3 regions of the Cupriavidus sp. WKF15 genome follow, and region 2 is predicted to be linked to each of the others. Evidence: predicted binding sites of a transcription regulator. Region 2 holds the regulator's gene; each other region holds the start of a gene.
The links. The regulator sigma-54, encoded in region 2, starts transcription at its own class of promoters, with help from an activator protein. The targets are predictions, from matches to a motif close to TGGCANGNAANCTGCTTT.
Positions count from the first base shown of each region.

Region 1: a site for sigma-54 is predicted at 2,036-2,053, ahead of CupriaWKF_RS26400 (MSMEG_0572/Sll0783 family nitrogen starvation response protein). Genes of this name have one in related genera too.
Region 3: a site for sigma-54 is predicted at 1,761-1,778, ahead of CupriaWKF_RS07335 (PQQ-dependent methanol/ethanol family dehydrogenase). Genes of this name have one in related genera too.

Region 1 covers NZ_CP119573.1:1,986,932-1,992,417, reverse strand. Annotated here, with positions in the region: gene CupriaWKF_RS26410 (MSMEG_0568 family radical SAM protein) at 1-423, opposite strand, end outside; gene CupriaWKF_RS26405 (Nit6803 family nitrilase) at 374-1,390, opposite strand; gene CupriaWKF_RS26400 (MSMEG_0572/Sll0783 family nitrogen starvation response protein) at 1,411-1,893, opposite strand; gene CupriaWKF_RS26395 (PLP-dependent aminotransferase family protein) at 2,279-3,670, shown strand; gene aroQ (type II 3-dehydroquinate dehydratase) at 3,940-4,380, opposite strand; gene aroE (shikimate dehydrogenase) at 4,664-5,485, opposite strand.
Region 2 covers NZ_CP119572.1:404,094-409,579, reverse strand. Annotated here, with positions in the region: gene lptB (LPS export ABC transporter ATP-binding protein) at 1-727, shown strand, start outside; gene CupriaWKF_RS01970 (RNA polymerase factor sigma-54) at 828-2,306, shown strand; gene raiA (ribosome-associated translation inhibitor RaiA) at 2,356-2,709, shown strand; gene CupriaWKF_RS01960 (PTS sugar transporter subunit IIA) at 3,103-3,558, shown strand; gene hprK (HPr(Ser) kinase/phosphatase) at 3,633-4,604, shown strand; gene CupriaWKF_RS01950 (hypothetical protein) at 4,635-4,793, opposite strand; gene CupriaWKF_RS01945 (PsiF family protein) at 4,792-5,163, shown strand; gene rapZ (RNase adapter RapZ) at 5,271-5,486, shown strand, end outside.
Region 3 covers NZ_CP119572.1:1,554,757-1,560,242, forward strand. Annotated here, with positions in the region: gene CupriaWKF_RS07330 (TonB-dependent receptor) at 1-1,515, opposite strand, end outside; gene CupriaWKF_RS07335 (PQQ-dependent methanol/ethanol family dehydrogenase) at 1,843-3,585, shown strand; gene CupriaWKF_RS07340 (c-type cytochrome) at 3,667-3,990, shown strand; gene pqqE (pyrroloquinoline quinone biosynthesis protein PqqE) at 4,052-5,221, opposite strand; gene pqqD (pyrroloquinoline quinone biosynthesis peptide chaperone PqqD) at 5,193-5,465, opposite strand; gene pqqC (pyrroloquinoline-quinone synthase PqqC) at 5,462-5,486, opposite strand, start outside.

The DNA.
Region 1 (5,486 bases), on a different replicon from region 2:
CTTGCAGGTCTTGCGTCGGCTCTCATAGCGGATGCAGGTCTGCAGGACGGTCGTCGCCAGCACATCGGCGCCATGCAGCGTCGCGATCTGCGCATACGGAATGCCGTCCAGCGTCTGCAGGCCGTAGAAGCGCGGCGCTTTCGGGAAGCTGATGTCGGCGATCGGAATGGCGCCGCGCTTGAGCGCGCTGCGGCCGCTGCCGTCCGGCGCCGAGGCGACGAAGGGCGAATTCCACGCGGTACTGGTATGCACGGGCACCATGATGGTCACGCCATCGATGGTCACCGCCTTGTGGTCGGACGGCCCCGCGCCGCCGCGACGGCTCTGGGCCCCCGCGCGCGGATCTTCCAGCCGCAGTCCGACGGACTGCAGCTCAGTCATCAATTGCCGGCTCGAGGCCGACATCGTCTCGCTGGCTTGCATGATCGGGGCTCCGATAAGTGGGAAGAGGAAATTCGCCCATGGCCGACACCGTGGCCGCCGGCCGGTCGTTGATGGCGAGGCTGAGCAGTTCGGGGCGCGCATAGTGGCCCACCGAGTCCATCATGCGCTTGCGCTTGGTGATGAGGGCCATGTCGAGGTCAGCGATCACCATCCCTTCGCCTTCGCGCAGCGGCGGCGCGAGATGCTGCCCCTCTGGCGAGACGATCGCTGTGTTGCAGCCGCCGCGCAGCGCCTTCTGCAGCACGGGATCGGTCGTCACCGAGGCGATCTGCGCATCGGTGAGCCAACCTGTCGCATTGACCACGAAGCAGCCGGCTTCCAGCGCGTGATGGCGAATCGTTGCCTCGATCTGGTCGGCGAAGATGGGACCGACCAGCGAGCCGGGAAACTGGCTGCAATGGATCTCTTCATGCTGGGTCATCAGCGCGTAGCGCGCGAGCGGATTGTAGTGCTCCCAGCACGCGAGCGCGCCGACACGGCCGATGGCGGTCTGCACCACCTTGAGGCCAGCGGCATCGCCCTGCCCCCAGATCATGCGTTCATGGAAGGTTGGCGTCAGCTTGCGCCGCTTGACGGCAAGCCGCCCCTCCGTGTCGAAGATCAGCTGCGTGTTGTACAGGCTGCCGTGGTCGCGCTCGTTGACGCCGAGCACGACCACCATGCCATGCTGCCTCGCCTGTTCGGCGACGGCCAGCGTCACGGGGCCGGGTATCGTCACGGCCTGCTCGTACAGGCGCAGATGATCGCTTCCGGATTGCACCGGCGGGCGCACGAACGAGAAGTACGGGTAGTACGGCACGAACGTTTCCGGGAAGACGATCAGCTGCACCCCCTCGCGCGCGGCCTTCTCGATGGCTTCAAGCACCTTGGCCAGGGTTCCCTCACCGCTTTCCAGGTCCGGCGAGATCTGGACCGCCGCGGCGCGGACAATGCGTTTCTGTGACATGGCGATACCCCTGAGCTGGATCAGACCGTCCAGGTGTCGATGATCAATGCGTTCTCCTTGCGGTGGATCAGCCTCAGGTCCAGCACGTCGAGCGGATTGATCGGGCGAATGCCCTCGATGAGCGATGCTTCGCCATGGCCGTAGAGAGCCTGCAGCGCGAAGCGGCAGGCATAGACCTTGCCGCCCTCGTCCATGAACTTGCGCAGTTGCTTGTTGAAATTCAGGTGGCCGGCAAAGGCTTCATCGCCCAGGCGCGGAAAGCCACGCTGCAGGCCAAGGGTGACGCCCGGGCCGTACAGCAGGATGCTGGTGTCAAAGCCCTTGCGCTGCAGCCGCGTGGCCTGCAGCAGGTTGACGAAACCGATCGATCCCTCGAAGGCCACGGTATGAAAGGTCACCAGCGCCTTCTCGCCGGGTTCTGCCTTGACGTCCTCGAACACCTTCTCTTCGAAATCGACCAGGAAATCGCCATCCTGATGGGCAGGTTTGTTGACTGCGGGCATGCTGTACTCCAGTGAGTGGGTTGCGGTTCGGACAAGCCGGTGCGGCGCAATCCGCCACCCCGGGCCGGCGCTGTCGCCGACGGTCCAGTTTGTGCAACCGATATGCCATCAACCGGATTCACCCCTCCGATCAATGCCCGATCAAGCAGTCGCCATGCGATCGATCGCATCATTGATCGCATGGCCCGCATGGCTTAATCGCAACACGAAGGGCGCCTGACGATTGCACCAGAATCGCGTCGTGCGCCGCTGCACACTGCATTTAGATGGTGCGGCCAGACGGCCTGCGCACCATCATGCAGCCATTCAGATGCAATCAAACTGGCACGCACCATGCATTCATTTGCGCGGCGCCACGACGGCGCAGCCCCGTTTGGAGAGAATCTTGTCCGGCCTGACCAGTCATTGGGCAAAGCGCATTGCAGACAGCCCCAAGCCCGCCTACCTGACCATTCCCGACCTGATCGAGGAGGCACTTGCCGACGGGCGCCTGCAGGCGCGTGACCGGCTGCCCGGCTTGCGCGACCTGGCCGAGGCGCTGGACCTGAACTACACCACCGTCGCGCGCGCCTACGGCGAGGCGCGCAAGCGCGGGCTGATCGATGCCAAGGCCGGCAGCGGCACCTATGTGCGTGGCCGGGCGCCGGCTCTGCCGCTGCGCGCCGGCACCAGCGCCGAAATGACGATGAACATGCCGCCGGAGCCCCCCGCGCTGGCAACGCGGCTGCGTGAATCGTCGGCGGCACTCCTCGCCGGGACGGATCCGTACACGCTGCTGCGCTACCAGGATTTCGGCGGCACGCCGGCCGACCGTGCGGCCGTGACGGCCTGGCTGCGCCGGCTCGTGCCGACGGCAGCCAGCGAAACGCTGCTCATCTGCCCGGGCATCCACAGCGCGCTGGTTGCCCTGCTGTCGCAACTGGCGCGCGGCGGACAGACGCTATGCGTTGAGGCACTGGCCTATCCCGGGATCAAGGCCATTGCTGCGCAACTCGGGGTCCAGCTGCAGGCACTGCCAGGCGACGAGGATGGCATGATCGGCAGCGCCTTCGAGAACTTCTGCAAGGCGCACAAGCCCGCAGCGCTTTATTGCAACCCCACCATCCAGAACCCAAGCACGCGCACGATGTCCCAGGGACGCCGCGAGATCCTCGCCGATATCGCGCTACGCTATAACGTGCCGATCATCGAGGACGATGCCTATGGCATGCTGCCCCGGCGCACCCCGGACACCTTTGCAGCGCTGGCCCCGGAACTGACCTACTACATGACCGGCCTGTCGAAATGCTTCGGCGCCGGCTTGCGCACGGCGTTCGTCCATGCGCCCTCAGCCAGGCAAAGCCAGCGCCTGGCAGGCACGTTGCGCGCCACCACCGTGATGGCCAGCCCGTTCACCAATTTGCTGGCCACGGCCTGGATCAAGGACGGCACGGCCGATGAGATGCTTGCCGCAGTCAGGCAGGAAAATGCCGCACGCCAGGCCATCGCCACGCGCGTGCTGGCCGGCCGCACTTACGCCGCCGATCCGGAGGGTTTCCACCTCTGGCTGCATCTGGGCACCGGCAATGCCTGGCGCCCGTCTGAACTGGCCTTGCACCTGCGTTCGCGCGGCATCGGCGCCGTGTCGAGCGCGGCCTTCTCGACGGATGGCAACCCGCCCGATGCGATCCGGCTTTGCCTTGGCGGGCCCGGCGAGCGGGACGAGATCGAGGAGTCGCTGCAGATCGTCGCGGATACGCTTGACGATCCGCACCATCTGCATTCGGCCATGCTGTAGTCCAGGCTATGCCTGGCTCATAGTCGCGCAATCCTGCCAGCGCCGAGCAAAGCCGCAGGCCGTCTGACGACGGAATCGGCATCGTTCGCACGGGCACCAGGACAAGAGGTGCCTTGCCCTGCGGAAAGCGAAGGCGGGCGCCAATCCGGCAAGCCAGATCAAATCAATAGTCATACATCAGTGCATTCTCTGGCGCAGGGTGGCCCTTCCAGCACCGCTGACGCATGCCACTCCGACGACATCAACTCCACCGCTGATCAACGGTCGCTTTAACGCCCCGTTGCCGCAGCGACCGCTCCCCGCAATGCGAGCAAATAGCTGTCGACGCCCAACCCGGAGATTTGTCCATTCACAACTTCAGCGAATACCGAGTGGTGCCGGAATGCTTCTCGGGCGTGGATGTTCGACATGTGGACCTCGATGACAGGTACGGTCAGAATCGCCAACGCATCGCGGATTCCATAGCTATAGTGTGTCCAAGCGCCAGCATTGATCAGCACGGCGTCTACACCATCGAAGAAGGCCTGGTGGATACGCTCACACATTTCGCCCTCACTATTTGTTTGAAAGCTGTCGACCTTGGCGCCAAGCTCTCGCCCGAGAGCATGCAGCTTTTCGTCAATCTCGTTCAACGTGATGGTCCCGTATTGGACCGGATCCCGCTTGCCGAACATGTTGTGATTGATGCCATGAAGCATAAGAACTTTCATTACTACTCCTTAGATTAGGATATGCAAGGTTAATCGCGCGGCAGTTCGACTACCGAGCCGGACCGCGCTGCCGTGACGATGGCTTCGGTGATGCGCAGGTTCCAGACAGTGAATAAAAAAGGCGGATAAAGGCGGTCTCGCCGATGTCTGCTACGCCATTTCATGGCACGACGTGGGGGGCGCCGCAAATGAGTCGTTCCACAGGCGGGCTTGCATAGTTCCCCACGCGGCCGAGTCGGCCGCGTGGCGGCCCGTATGTACCCGAGCGAACCGTCCAACTATGTCAAACCAGTGGAACGGTGAGCCGGTTGATCACTTCCCTGGTATCAGGCCGCACGCCTCGCCACCATGCGAACGCTTCAGCAGCCTGTTCTGCAAGCATGCCAACGCCATCCGCGAGATGGGCAACGCCCGCGTTTTGCGCCAGCCGAAGGAAAGGTGTGAGGCCTTTGCCGTAGGCCAGTTCATAAGCAAGGGCACCCGGGAGAAACACCATCGCGTGCACTGGAGGAAGTTCGCCGCGCAGGCTCGCCGACGTAGCATTAAAAACGATGTCAAACTTCTGCGCGATCAGATCCTGGTAGGTACAGCCGGTCACTGCACCATGTTCCGAGCCAATGCTCGCCAGCATCAGCGCTTTGTCGAGCGACCTGTTTGCGATCACAAGTTCGGCGGGACGTTCAGCCAAAAAAGGAAGCAGCGCGCCTCGTGCTGCTCCGCCGGCACCAAGAAGTAGGATTCGCTTGCCACGGAGGGGACGTTTCAAATTGTGGACCACGTCCCGTACCAGGCCGACGCCGTCGAAATTCTCGGCGCAGACCCGATCGCCATCAAACTTGATGGCATTAGCCGCGCCAGCCAGTTCGGCTGCGGGAGACCGGTCGGTGGAGTAGGCAAATGCATCGAGCTTGAACGGTGCGGTGATGTTCATTCCCTTCCCCCCGGCTGCACGAAATGCATCCGCGGTGGCGGCGAACTCACCGATTGCCCCCTCAATCTTGCCGTACTCGATATCTTGACCGGTTGCGCTCCCAAACGCGGTATGGATCAAGGGCGATTTGCTATGTTGTATAGGATTGCCGATGACGGCGTAACGGTCAGTCATG
Region 2 (5,486 bases):
GGTCGTGCGCCACCTGAAGAAGCGCTACGGGTCGCGCACGGTGGTGAAGGACGTGTCGCTCGACGTGAAAAGCGGCGAGGTCGTGGGCCTGCTCGGTCCGAACGGCGCGGGCAAGACCACGTCGTTCTACATGATCGTGGGCCTGGTGGCGCTGGACGAGGGCGATATCGTGCTCGACGGCAAGCACATCAGCGGCCTGGCCATCCACGAGCGTGCGCGCATGGGCCTGTCCTACCTGCCGCAGGAAGCTTCGGTGTTCCGCAAGCTCAATGTGGAAGAGAACATCCGCGCGGTGCTGGAGCTCCAGCTCGAAAACGGCAAGGCGCTGCCCAAGGCCGAGATCGACCGCCGCCTCGATACGCTGCTCGACGACCTGCAGATCGCCCACCTGCGCAACAATCCCGCGCTGTCGCTGTCGGGCGGTGAGCGCCGCCGTGTGGAAATCGCGCGCGCGCTGGCATCGTCGCCGCGCTTCATCCTGCTCGACGAGCCATTTGCCGGCGTGGACCCGATCGCGGTCGGCGAGATCCAGCGCATCGTCAGCTTCCTCAAGGCACGCAACATCGGCGTGCTGATCACCGACCACAATGTGCGCGAAACGCTCGGCATCTGCGACCACGCGTATATCATCAGCGAAGGCACCGTACTCGCAGCGGGCCAGCCCGAAGACATCATCGCCAACGAGTCGGTGCGTCGCGTCTATCTGGGCGAGAACTTCCGCATGTGAAGCCGGGGCAGAAACTGTCCCCTTGGCAGAGACGATCAGGCAGCATCAGCGATAGCAATTTCCGTTCCAACAACGGGAAGATGCGCATAGAATAGGTCGCATGAAACCGTCGCTACAGCTCCGCCTCTCCCAGCATCTTGCCCTCACGCCGCAATTGCAGCAGTCGATCCGGCTGCTGCAGCTTTCCACGCTGGAACTGCAGCAGGAAGTCGAGCAGGCCCTGACCGAAAACCCGCTGCTCGAGCGCGAGAACGACTGGATCGAAAGCCCGCTGCGCGTGGCTGCGGACGGCTCGGTCAATCTGCAGAGCGCACCGGCACCCGCACCAGCGGAACCGCAGGGCAATGGCGAAGCAAACGCCAACGGCGCGGGCGCAGATGAAGAAGGCTACAGTGACAGCGGTGGCGACGATTACGGCAGCGACTGGAGCCTGGACGATTTCGCGCGGCGCCCGCAGGGCGATGACGACGAGAAGACGCCCATGCAGTTGCGCGATGCCGAGCCCACCCTGCGCGAACACCTGATGGAACAGCTCGCGCCGCTGAAGATCTCTACACGTGACAAGGGGCTCGCGATCTTCCTGATCGAATCGCTCGACGACGACGGCTACCTGAGCGCGTCGCTAGAGGAGATCTGCGCCGAGCTGCCCGAGGAACTCGAATTCGAGGTCGAGGAAGTGCAGGCCATACTCGCGCTGCTGCAAAGCTTCGACCCGCCCGGCGTAGGCGCGCGCAATGCCGCCGAATGCCTGACCCTGCAGCTGCGCCGGCTGCAGCACCCGCAGCGCGAGCTGGCATTGTCGATCGTCAACCATCACCTGGAACTGCTTGCCGTGCGCGACTACACGCGGTTGAAAAAAGCACTGCAGGTGGACGAAGCGGCGCTCAAGGCCGCCCACGAATTGATCCGCTCGCTCGCGCCATATCCGGGCCACGCGTACAGCCGCCCCGAAGCCGACTTCGTGGTGCCGGACGTGTTCGTGCGCAAGGGCGGCGGCGGATGGATCGCGCAGCTCAACCCGGACGTGATGCCGCGCCTGCGCATCAACGATATGTATGCGCAGATCCTGCGCGGAGCCAAGGGAGAGTCCGGCGCGGCCGGCCTGCAGCAGAAGCTGCAGGAAGCGCGCTGGCTGATCAAGAATATCCAGCAAAGGTTCGACACGATCCTGCGAGTTTCGCAGGCAATTGTCGAACGTCAGAAGAACTTTTTCACGCATGGCGAAATCGCGATGCGCCCCTTGGTTTTGCGGGAGATTGCCGATACACTGGGATTACACGAGTCAACCATATCCCGGGTGACGACTAATAAATACATGGCAACGCCAATGGGTACTTTCGAACTGAAGTACTTTTTCGGCAGCCACGTGTCCACCGAAACTGGTGGCGCGGCTTCATCAACGGCCATCCGCGCCTTGATCAAGCAACTTATAGGAGCCGAAGACCCGAGGAGTCCTCTTTCCGACAGCCGAATTGCCGAATTGCTGGGTGAACAAGGCTTCGTCGTCGCGCGCCGTACCGTCGCCAAGTATCGCGAAGCCCTGAAGATCCCTGCTGTCAATCTCCGCAAGACTTTGTAGCCGAGTTGCACCGCCTGCCTGGTGCAGCTCTTTCAGAAGGAGAAGCGCTATGAACTTCAAGATCAGTGGACACCACCTGGACATCACGCCCCCTCTGCGTGAGTACGTGGAAACGAAGCTGGAGCGTATCGTCAGGCATTTCGATCAAGTCATTGGCGTCAGCGTGCTACTCTCAGTCGACAATCACAAGGAAAAGGACAGGCGGCAGTACGCGGAAATCAATCTGCACCTCCGGGGCAAGGACATCTTTGTCGAAGCCCACCACGAAGACCTGTATGCGGCCATCGACGCACTCGTCGACAAGCTGGACCGCCAGGTGATTCGCTACAAGGACCGCGTGCAAGGCCACGACCGCGAAGCGGTCAAGTACCAGATGGCCGAGTCACAATTACAGCAGCAATGATCATGCCTGCCAGTCGTTAGGCTGGCCCTCAAAAAGGGACTGATAAAAGCAAGCCGCGCCATGTAGCGCGGCTTTTTTGCATCCGCGGCCACAGCCTTGCCCGGGCCGCTGGCACAAGTGTTCGCAACTGGCGCCGCACGGTGTATGCTCTCCAAGACATAGCCGGTGGCGACTCCGGTGCGCCCGCCCTACCCTGGTGCGGCGGCACCAGCACGGGCCGGGACCTACAGGGACCGGCGCTGCATTGCACAAGAACAGGGGAGACGCTGCTCTATAATGGCCGAACTAATGGCCGAACGCCTGGCAAACCATGGCCTCGCCGCAATCCGGCCCTGCTTCGTTTCCGGGCTGAGCAGTCCGATCTGCCTGCTAACTGAAATCCTCGCATCGCCCATGAATCGTTTGGCCAAACTGCTGCCACCCGGCAACATCAAACTCGACGTCAGCGTCACCAGCAAGAAGCGTGTCTTCGAGCAAGCCGGGCTCCTGTTCGAGAACAATCATGGCGTGGCGCGGGCGACCGTGACCGACAACCTGTTCGCGCGCGAGTCGCTGGGTTCAACCGGCCTGGGCGCGGGCGTGGCCATTCCGCATGGACGCATCAAGGGTCTGAAGCAACCGCTGGCTGCCTTCATGCGGCTGGCGGAGCCGATTCCGTTCGAATCGCCGGACGGCAAGCCGGTCTCGCTGCTGATCTTCTTGCTGGTGCCGGAACAGGCCACGCAGCAGCACCTCGAAATCCTTTCCGAAATTGCCCAGCTGCTATCGGATCGCGACATGCGCGAAGGCCTGGCAACGCTGGCCACGCCGGACGCGGTTCACGAACTCCTGACGCAGTGGCATCCCTGATCCTCCCCCTGGGCTGGCAACAGACCGGACAACCGTAAAGTCCGGCACGGTCCCCGCTCCGAAAGTCATACCGCATGGAACTCACCGGCGTCACCTCCCAGTCGATCTTCGACGACAACGCAGCCGACATCAAACTCTCGTGGGTGGCTGGCCTGGAGGGTGCGGATCGCGCCTTCGACGTGGAGTTTGCCCGCGAGGCTACCTCGGCCGCGGACCTGGTTGGCCACCTGAACCTGATCCACCCGAACCGGATCCAGGTGCTGGGCAAGCCCGAGATCACCTATTACCAGCGCCTGGACGACGAGACCCGCAAGCGCCAGATGGGCGAGCTGATCCTGCTCGAGCCGCCGTTCCTGGTGGTGGCCGACGGCATGGAACCGCCGCCGGACCTGGAGCTGCGCTGCACGCGCTCGTCCACGCCGCTGTTCACCACGCCGGTCTCCTCGGCGGCGGTGATCGACCACCTGCGGCTTTACCTGTCGCGCATTTCCGCGCCGCGCGTGACCATGCACGGCGTGTTCCTCGACATCCTGGGCATGGGCGTGCTGATCATGGGCGAGTCGGGTCTCGGCAAGAGCGAGCTCGGCCTGGAACTGATCTCGCGCGGTCACGGCCTGGTCGCCGACGATGCGGTGGATTTCGTGCGCCTGGGGCCCGATTTCATTGAAGGCCGCTGCCCGCCGCTGCTGCAGAACCTGCTGGAAGTGCGCGGCCTGGGCCTGCTCGACATCAAGACCATCTTCGGCGAGACCGCCGTGCGGCGGAAGATGAAGATGAAGCTGGTGGTCCAGCTGGTGCGCCGCAACGACGGCGAGTTCGAACGCCTGCCGCTCGACTCCCAGTACCTCGACGTGCTGGGCCTGCCAATCCATATGGTCAAGATCCAGGTGGCGGCCGGCCGAAACCTCGCCGTGCTGGTCGAGGCCGCCGTGCGCAACACCATCCTGCGCCTGCGCGGCATCGATACCCTGCGCGACTTCATGGACCGCCAGCGCGCCGCAATGCAGGCCGACGCGGTCTCGCGCGGACAGGGCCGCCTGCTCTGAGCGGCGATCGCGACAAGCCGCGGCACGTTTTCAATTGCTTACATCGGCGTTGACAAATAAGTCAACGCGGTGGGGATATGCCTCGTTTTGTGCTGTAATGGGCATCGAGCCCAGTCCGTAGCCGCAGCGCCCGCCGTTGGCTGGCGAAAATGCGGCCACGAAGTTTTCCACAGCCAGGAGAGCAAGCATGAAGAAACTGATCGCGATGTGTGTGCTGGTGACGCCGTTGCTGGCCACCGGCGCCTTTGCCCAGCCGGCCACCCCGGCAACGCCCGCCACCCCGGCAACGCCTGCTGCTCCGGCCGCGGCGCCCAAGGCCGCGCCCGCATCCGCCGCAAAGGCTCCCACCGCGCAGCAGCAGAAGATGAAGGACTGCAACGACCAGGCTGGCGACAAGAAAGGCGACGATCGCAAGGCCTTCATGAAGCAGTGCCTTTCGGCCAAGGGCGTGCAGCCGACCAAGACCCAGCAGGAAAAGATGTCGGCCTGCAGCAAGGAAGGCAAGGGCAAGAAGGGCGACGATTACAAGGCGTTCATGAAGGAATGCCTGTCGAAGTAATCAGCTGCCGATGCTGACCAGAATGGCGAACCGGGCGGTTCGCCATTTTTGCGTGGAGAGGCCACTGTCATGACGTGGCCACCTCCGGATGCTATGCTCTCCATGCTATGCGCATCATCCTCATCACCGGCATCTCCGGCTCCGGCAAATCCGTCGCACTGAACGTGCTTGAAGATGCAGGCTACTACTGCGTCGATAACCTGCCGGCCCAATTCATCCCCGACCTGGCCCGCTACCTTGCGGCCGAGGGCTATACGCACCTTGGCGTGGCCACCGACATTCGCAGCCGCGAATCGCTGGACCACCTGCCCGACACGGTTCGC
Region 3 (5,486 bases), 1.2 Mb from region 2:
GCCGTCGCTGTTTTGCAGGGTATTGCTCACCGTGGCGAGATTCCATCGTGCCGACGCCGTCAGGAATGTGCTGGGCGTCAGGGTCCAGGTGTCGGACAGGTACATGCCGAACGTGCGGGCGTTGCCGCTGACGCCGGAGACCAGGTTATTTGGCGCACCGGCATCGGCCACGGCGCCGCGGTCGTCGGTGAAGGTGCCCGGCTGGGCGTACTGGGAATAGGTCAGCCGGCTTCGGTCCAGGCTGATGCCGGCATTCAGCACGTGGTGTTCGGTCTCCCTGGCCAGGCTCACGGCTACGCCTACGGTCTGCTGCCGCATATGGCTGGTATTGACCACGGCCGGGTGCAGCGCCGCGCCTTCGGCACGGGTTACGCCGCAGCCGTCGCCACGCGGGCTGCCATCGGCGTTGAACCCGTCCGCACAGGCTTCGGCATAGGCCTCGTAGTCGGGGTTGACGTCGCCGCTGGTAGTGTCGCGCCGGCTGTTGCGCACGTAGGCAAGGGCGGCTGCGCTGGTCTTGTCGTCGAACCAGTGGCGGCCGTTGATGGCGACCTGGGTGACCTGGTTGCGCGTCTGGTCCGGGTAGGTATAGACCGCGCGACGGTTCAACTGGTAGATGTCGGGCTCAGTCCCGTTGCCGCTGGCATGGTAGGCCGGTACCAGTCCATTGCCGGTCAGCGTGCTGCGGCCATGGAGCAGCGATACGTCGAAACTGTCGGTCTCGCCCGCATAGCCCGCCTTGGCAAAGACGTTGCCGAGTCGCCCTGACGAGTCGTCCCGCCAGCCATGCTCCTGGAACAGCGTGCCGGCGGCGAAGGCGTGCCAGCCGCCTTCGCTGCGCACGCCGCCCGACAGGTCGGCGCGCTTGCGGTTGCCGCTGCCATAGGACAGGTCGGCCGTGAAGCCGGGCGAGTCCAGGCCCGAGCGCGTGGTCATGGCCAGCGCGCCGCCCAGGCTGTTCAGGCCATAGGCCGGGTTGGCGCTGGAGACCAGCGACACGCTTTCCAGGGCGGCCTCCGGGATCATGTCCCAGCTGATCACATCGCCGAACGGCTCGTTGATGCGGATGCCATCGAGGTAGACCGACAGGCCTTGCGGCACGCCCGCGATCGATGAGGCTCGGTAGCCGCGGTAGGTGATGTCGCTCTGGAAGGGGCTGCCCTGGATATCGTTGACGTTGACGCCGGCCAGGTTGCGTCCCAGGTAGTCGGCCAGGTTGCTGGCGCGCGTACCGTTCAGGTCATCGCCGCGCACGGTCTGCACCGTGTAGGGCACCAGGTTGCCGTCCACGCCGATGCCGGGCAGCGGCGCGGCCGCCACCACCAGCACTTCTGGCAGCACGGCACTGTCCTGCTTTGGCGCAGCGGTGTCCCATTGCGCAACAGCGGGCCGCTGCGCCAGCACTGCTGCGGCCATGGCAATCGCCGTGGCCGCGCGGCGGCAGCGCTTGCCACGCCGCGCGCGGGTGTGGTGGGTGGCCTGCGGTGGCGGCGCAGGGAACGGGTTGGTTGGCATCTTGCGTCTCCTCCGGATTAGGGGTGGCTGCCTGCGTTGGGCAACGACCGGACCTGAACTGGCTGAGGGAGACAGAGCAGGTTCCGTACCTCGGGGCGCTATGCGCTGGCGTGACCCCTTTGGCTGACTGCCCAGGCCACCGGCGGTTGTTCAGTTCTGGAGCAGATGCAACGCAATGTTGCGTGCTGACACGGCCGCCACGGCGTCATGCGTCTGCAACCGGCGTGTTTGTGCGGCAATCCGACTGGCATGGGAATTGCCAAAAGCGTCACTGGTGTATGGCGCAGTGGTGCGCCGGTGGAAACCGAGAATAAAGAGGAGATGACAATGAGGACGTTACGACTAGTGATGGCAGTCGCGACCGCCGTGGCCACGCTGGCCGCGCAGGCGGCAGTGACCGATGCCATGATCGAGAACGATGCGAAGAGCCCCGGCGACGTATTGTCATGGGGCATGGGACCGCAAGGCCAGCGCTATTCCGGGCTGACGCGCATCAATACCAAGAACGTCGGAAACCTGGTGCCGGCGTGGTCGTTCTCGTTCGGCGGCGAAAAGCAGCGCGGGCAGGAAGCGCAGCCACTGATCCACGACGGCAAGATGTTTGTCACCGCGTCGTACTCTCGCCTCTATGCGCTCGACCTGAAGACCGGCAGCAAGCTGTGGAAGTACGAGCACCGGCTGCCCGAAGGCATCATGCCGTGCTGCGACGTGGTCAACCGCGGCGCGGCGCTCTACGACAACCTGGTTATCTTCGGCACGCTGGATGCGCAACTGGTCGCGCTCGACCAGAAGACCGGCAAGGTGGTGTGGAAGGAGAAGCTGGCGGATTATGCCGCGGGCTATTCGTACACGGCGGCGCCCCTGATCGTCAAAGGCATGGTGCTCACCGGCATTTCGGGCGGCGAGTTCGGCGTGGTCGGCCGGGTCGAGGCGCGCGATGCCAAGACCGGGCAACTGGTGTGGTCGCGCCCGGTGGTCGAAGGCCACATGGGCTACAAGTACGACAAGGACGGCAACAAGACCGAGAACGGCGTGACCGGCACCGAGAACGCCAGCTGGCCCGGCGAGACCTGGAAGACCGGCGGCGCCGCTACCTGGCTTGGCGGCACCTATGATCCGTCCACGGGGCTGGTCTACTTCGGCACCGGCAACCCCGGCCCGTGGAACAGCCATATCCGCAAGGGCGACAACCTGTACTCGGCGTCGACGGTGGCGATCGATCCGGCCACCGGCAAGATCGTCTGGCACTACCAGAACACTCCGAACGATGGCTGGGACTTTGATGGCGTCAATGAATTCGTGACCTTCGACCTGGACGGCAAGCGCATGGGCGGCAAGGCCGACCGCAACGGCTTCTTCTATGTCAACGACGCGGCCAGCGGCAAGCTGGTCAATGCCTTCCCGTTCGTGAAGAAGATCACCTGGGCCACCGGCATTGACCTGAAGACCGGCCGGCCCAACTACATCGACGAAGGCCGCCCCGGCGACCCGGCCAGTGGCGACGACCCGAAGAAGGGCAAGTCCGTACTCGCCGCGCCCGGTTTCCTGGGTGGCAAGAACCAGCAGCCGATGGCCTACAGCCCGCAGACCGGCCTGTTCTATGTGCCGGCCAACGAGTGGGCCATGGACATCTGGAACGAGCCGGTCAGCTACAAGAAGGGCGCAGCCTACCTGGGCGCCGGTTTCACCATCCATCCGCTGAACGAGGACTACATCGGCGCGCTGCGCGCGATCAACCCCAAGACCGGCAAGATCGTCTGGGAGGTCAGGAACAACGCGCCGCTGTGGGGCGGGGCGATGACCACCGCCGGCGGGCTCGTGTTCTGGGGCACGCCGGAAGGCTACCTGAAGGCCGCCGACGCCAGGACCGGCAAGGAGCTGTGGAAGTTCCAGACCGGCAGTGGCGTGGTGGCGCCGCCGGTCACCTGGGAAGACAACGGCGAGCAATACGTGGCCGTGGTGTCGGGATGGGGCGGCGCGGTGCCGCTGTGGGGCGGGGAAGTCGCCAAGCGGGTGAACTTCCTTGAGCAGGGCGGCTCGGTGTGGGTGTTCAAGCTGCATAAGGGCTGAACGCCAATCGATGCTCTGGACACGCCGGCATCGCTGACCCGATGCCGGCGTATTTGCGATACGAAACAGCGGGATCAAGGTATGAAGAAGGAATGGATGGCACTGGCGGCGGCGTTACTGCTGCTGCCTTGCGTGGCTCAGGCGGACACTGCGGCCGGTATGCAGGCCCTGGCTGACAAGAATGGATGCTTCGCCTGCCATGGCATGCAAACGAAAGTGATAGGCCCGGGGTTTGCCGAGGTGGCGGCGAAGTACAAGGGAGACGGCCAGGCGGCCGAGCGGCTCGGCAAGAAGATCCGCGAAGGCGGCAAGGGTGTCTGGGGGCCGGTTCCCATGCCGGCGCATGGGAATCTCGGCGAGGCGGACGCGAGGAAACTGGCGGAGTGGGTGTTAAGCGTGGGGTGAGGTTTGCGTTGGTCCTGGCACTACAGTGGGGTGGACGTCTGTCGTGCCAGGACCAGCCACATCATTCGTTGCCGCTGCTTAGCCGCAGCGAATTGCCATCGCTGCGAAACACCATCGGCTGCGCGCCGGCGTGCGCCTGCAACGTGGCGAGCCTGCCCTGCAACACAATCTCCGTGACCCTGCCATGCTCGCCGGAGCGCTCGCACACCGGATCCGTCGCCGCGGGGTCGCCGGTCAGCAGCAGAGCCTGGCAGCGGCAACCGCCATGGTCCTCCTCCCGATGGTCACATGACCGGCAGGGCTCCTGCATCCACGCCGTGCCACGAAAGCGGCGGAATGCGTCGCTGTCGCGCCAGATCTCGCGCAGTCCGTGCGTAGTGACATTCGGCAAGACCAGGTCCGGCAGCATCCGCGCCGCATGGCACGGCAGCGCGGTCCCATCCGGCGCCACGCCAAGAAAGGTCGTGCCCCATCCGTTCATGCACTTCTTGGGCTTGCCTTCAAAGTAGTCGGGCACGACGAACAGGAGCTGGCACTGCTTGCCGATGCGCGCCCGGTATTGCCTGACCACGGCCTCGGCTTCAAGCAGTTGCTCCTGCGTCGGCATCAGCGCCAGACGGTTGTGCCATGCCCATCCGTAGTACTGCGTGTTGGCCAGCTCCAGATACTCCGCGCCCATCTGCAGCGCCATTTCGATGATGGTGCCGACATGCGGGAGGTTGTGCCGGTGCAGCACGCAGTTCATCACCATCGGATAGCCATGCGCCTTGATCAGCCTCGCCACGCGCTGCTTCAGGTCGAACGTGCGGGTGCTGGACAGGAAGTCGTTGAGCTCGCGCGTGGAGTCCTGGAAGGAGAGCTGGATATGATCCAGGCCGGCCTCGCGCAGCGCGGCGAGCCGGGCGTCGGTCAGGCCCACGCCGGAGGTGATCAGGTTCGTATAGAAGCCCAGTCCATGCGCATGCCGCACCAGCTGTTCCAGGTCCTTGCGCAGCAGCGGCTCGCCGCCGGACAGGCCGAGCTGCACCGCACCGAGCGCGCGCGCCTGGGTGAAGACGTCGCACCATTGCGCGGTGTCGAGTTCAGCCGTGTGCCGGGCATAGTCGACCGGGTTGGAGCAGAACGCGCAGTGCAGCGGGCAGCGGTAGGTCAGCTCGGCCAGCAGCCACAGCGGCGGGCCGGGCTGCGTAGCGGCCTGGGGGTCAGACCAGCCAGCCGCGTTCGGTTGCATGTTTGACAAAGGCATGTACCTCCGGGGCGATGCCCTGCACGCCGAAGGCAGCCTGCAGGTCATCGATCAGCATGTCCAGCGTATGGCCGCCGTCGCAGCGCTGCAGGATGGCGGCAGCGCTGTCGTTGAGGGTGACCATGCCTTCCGGATACAGCAGCACCCAGTTCTGCTGGGCCTCTTCCCATTGCAGGCGGAAGGTCCGGTGCAGGACCGGACGGGCGAGTTCTGGCGGATTGGTTGTCATGGGTTGGCCAGCTGGATCGCA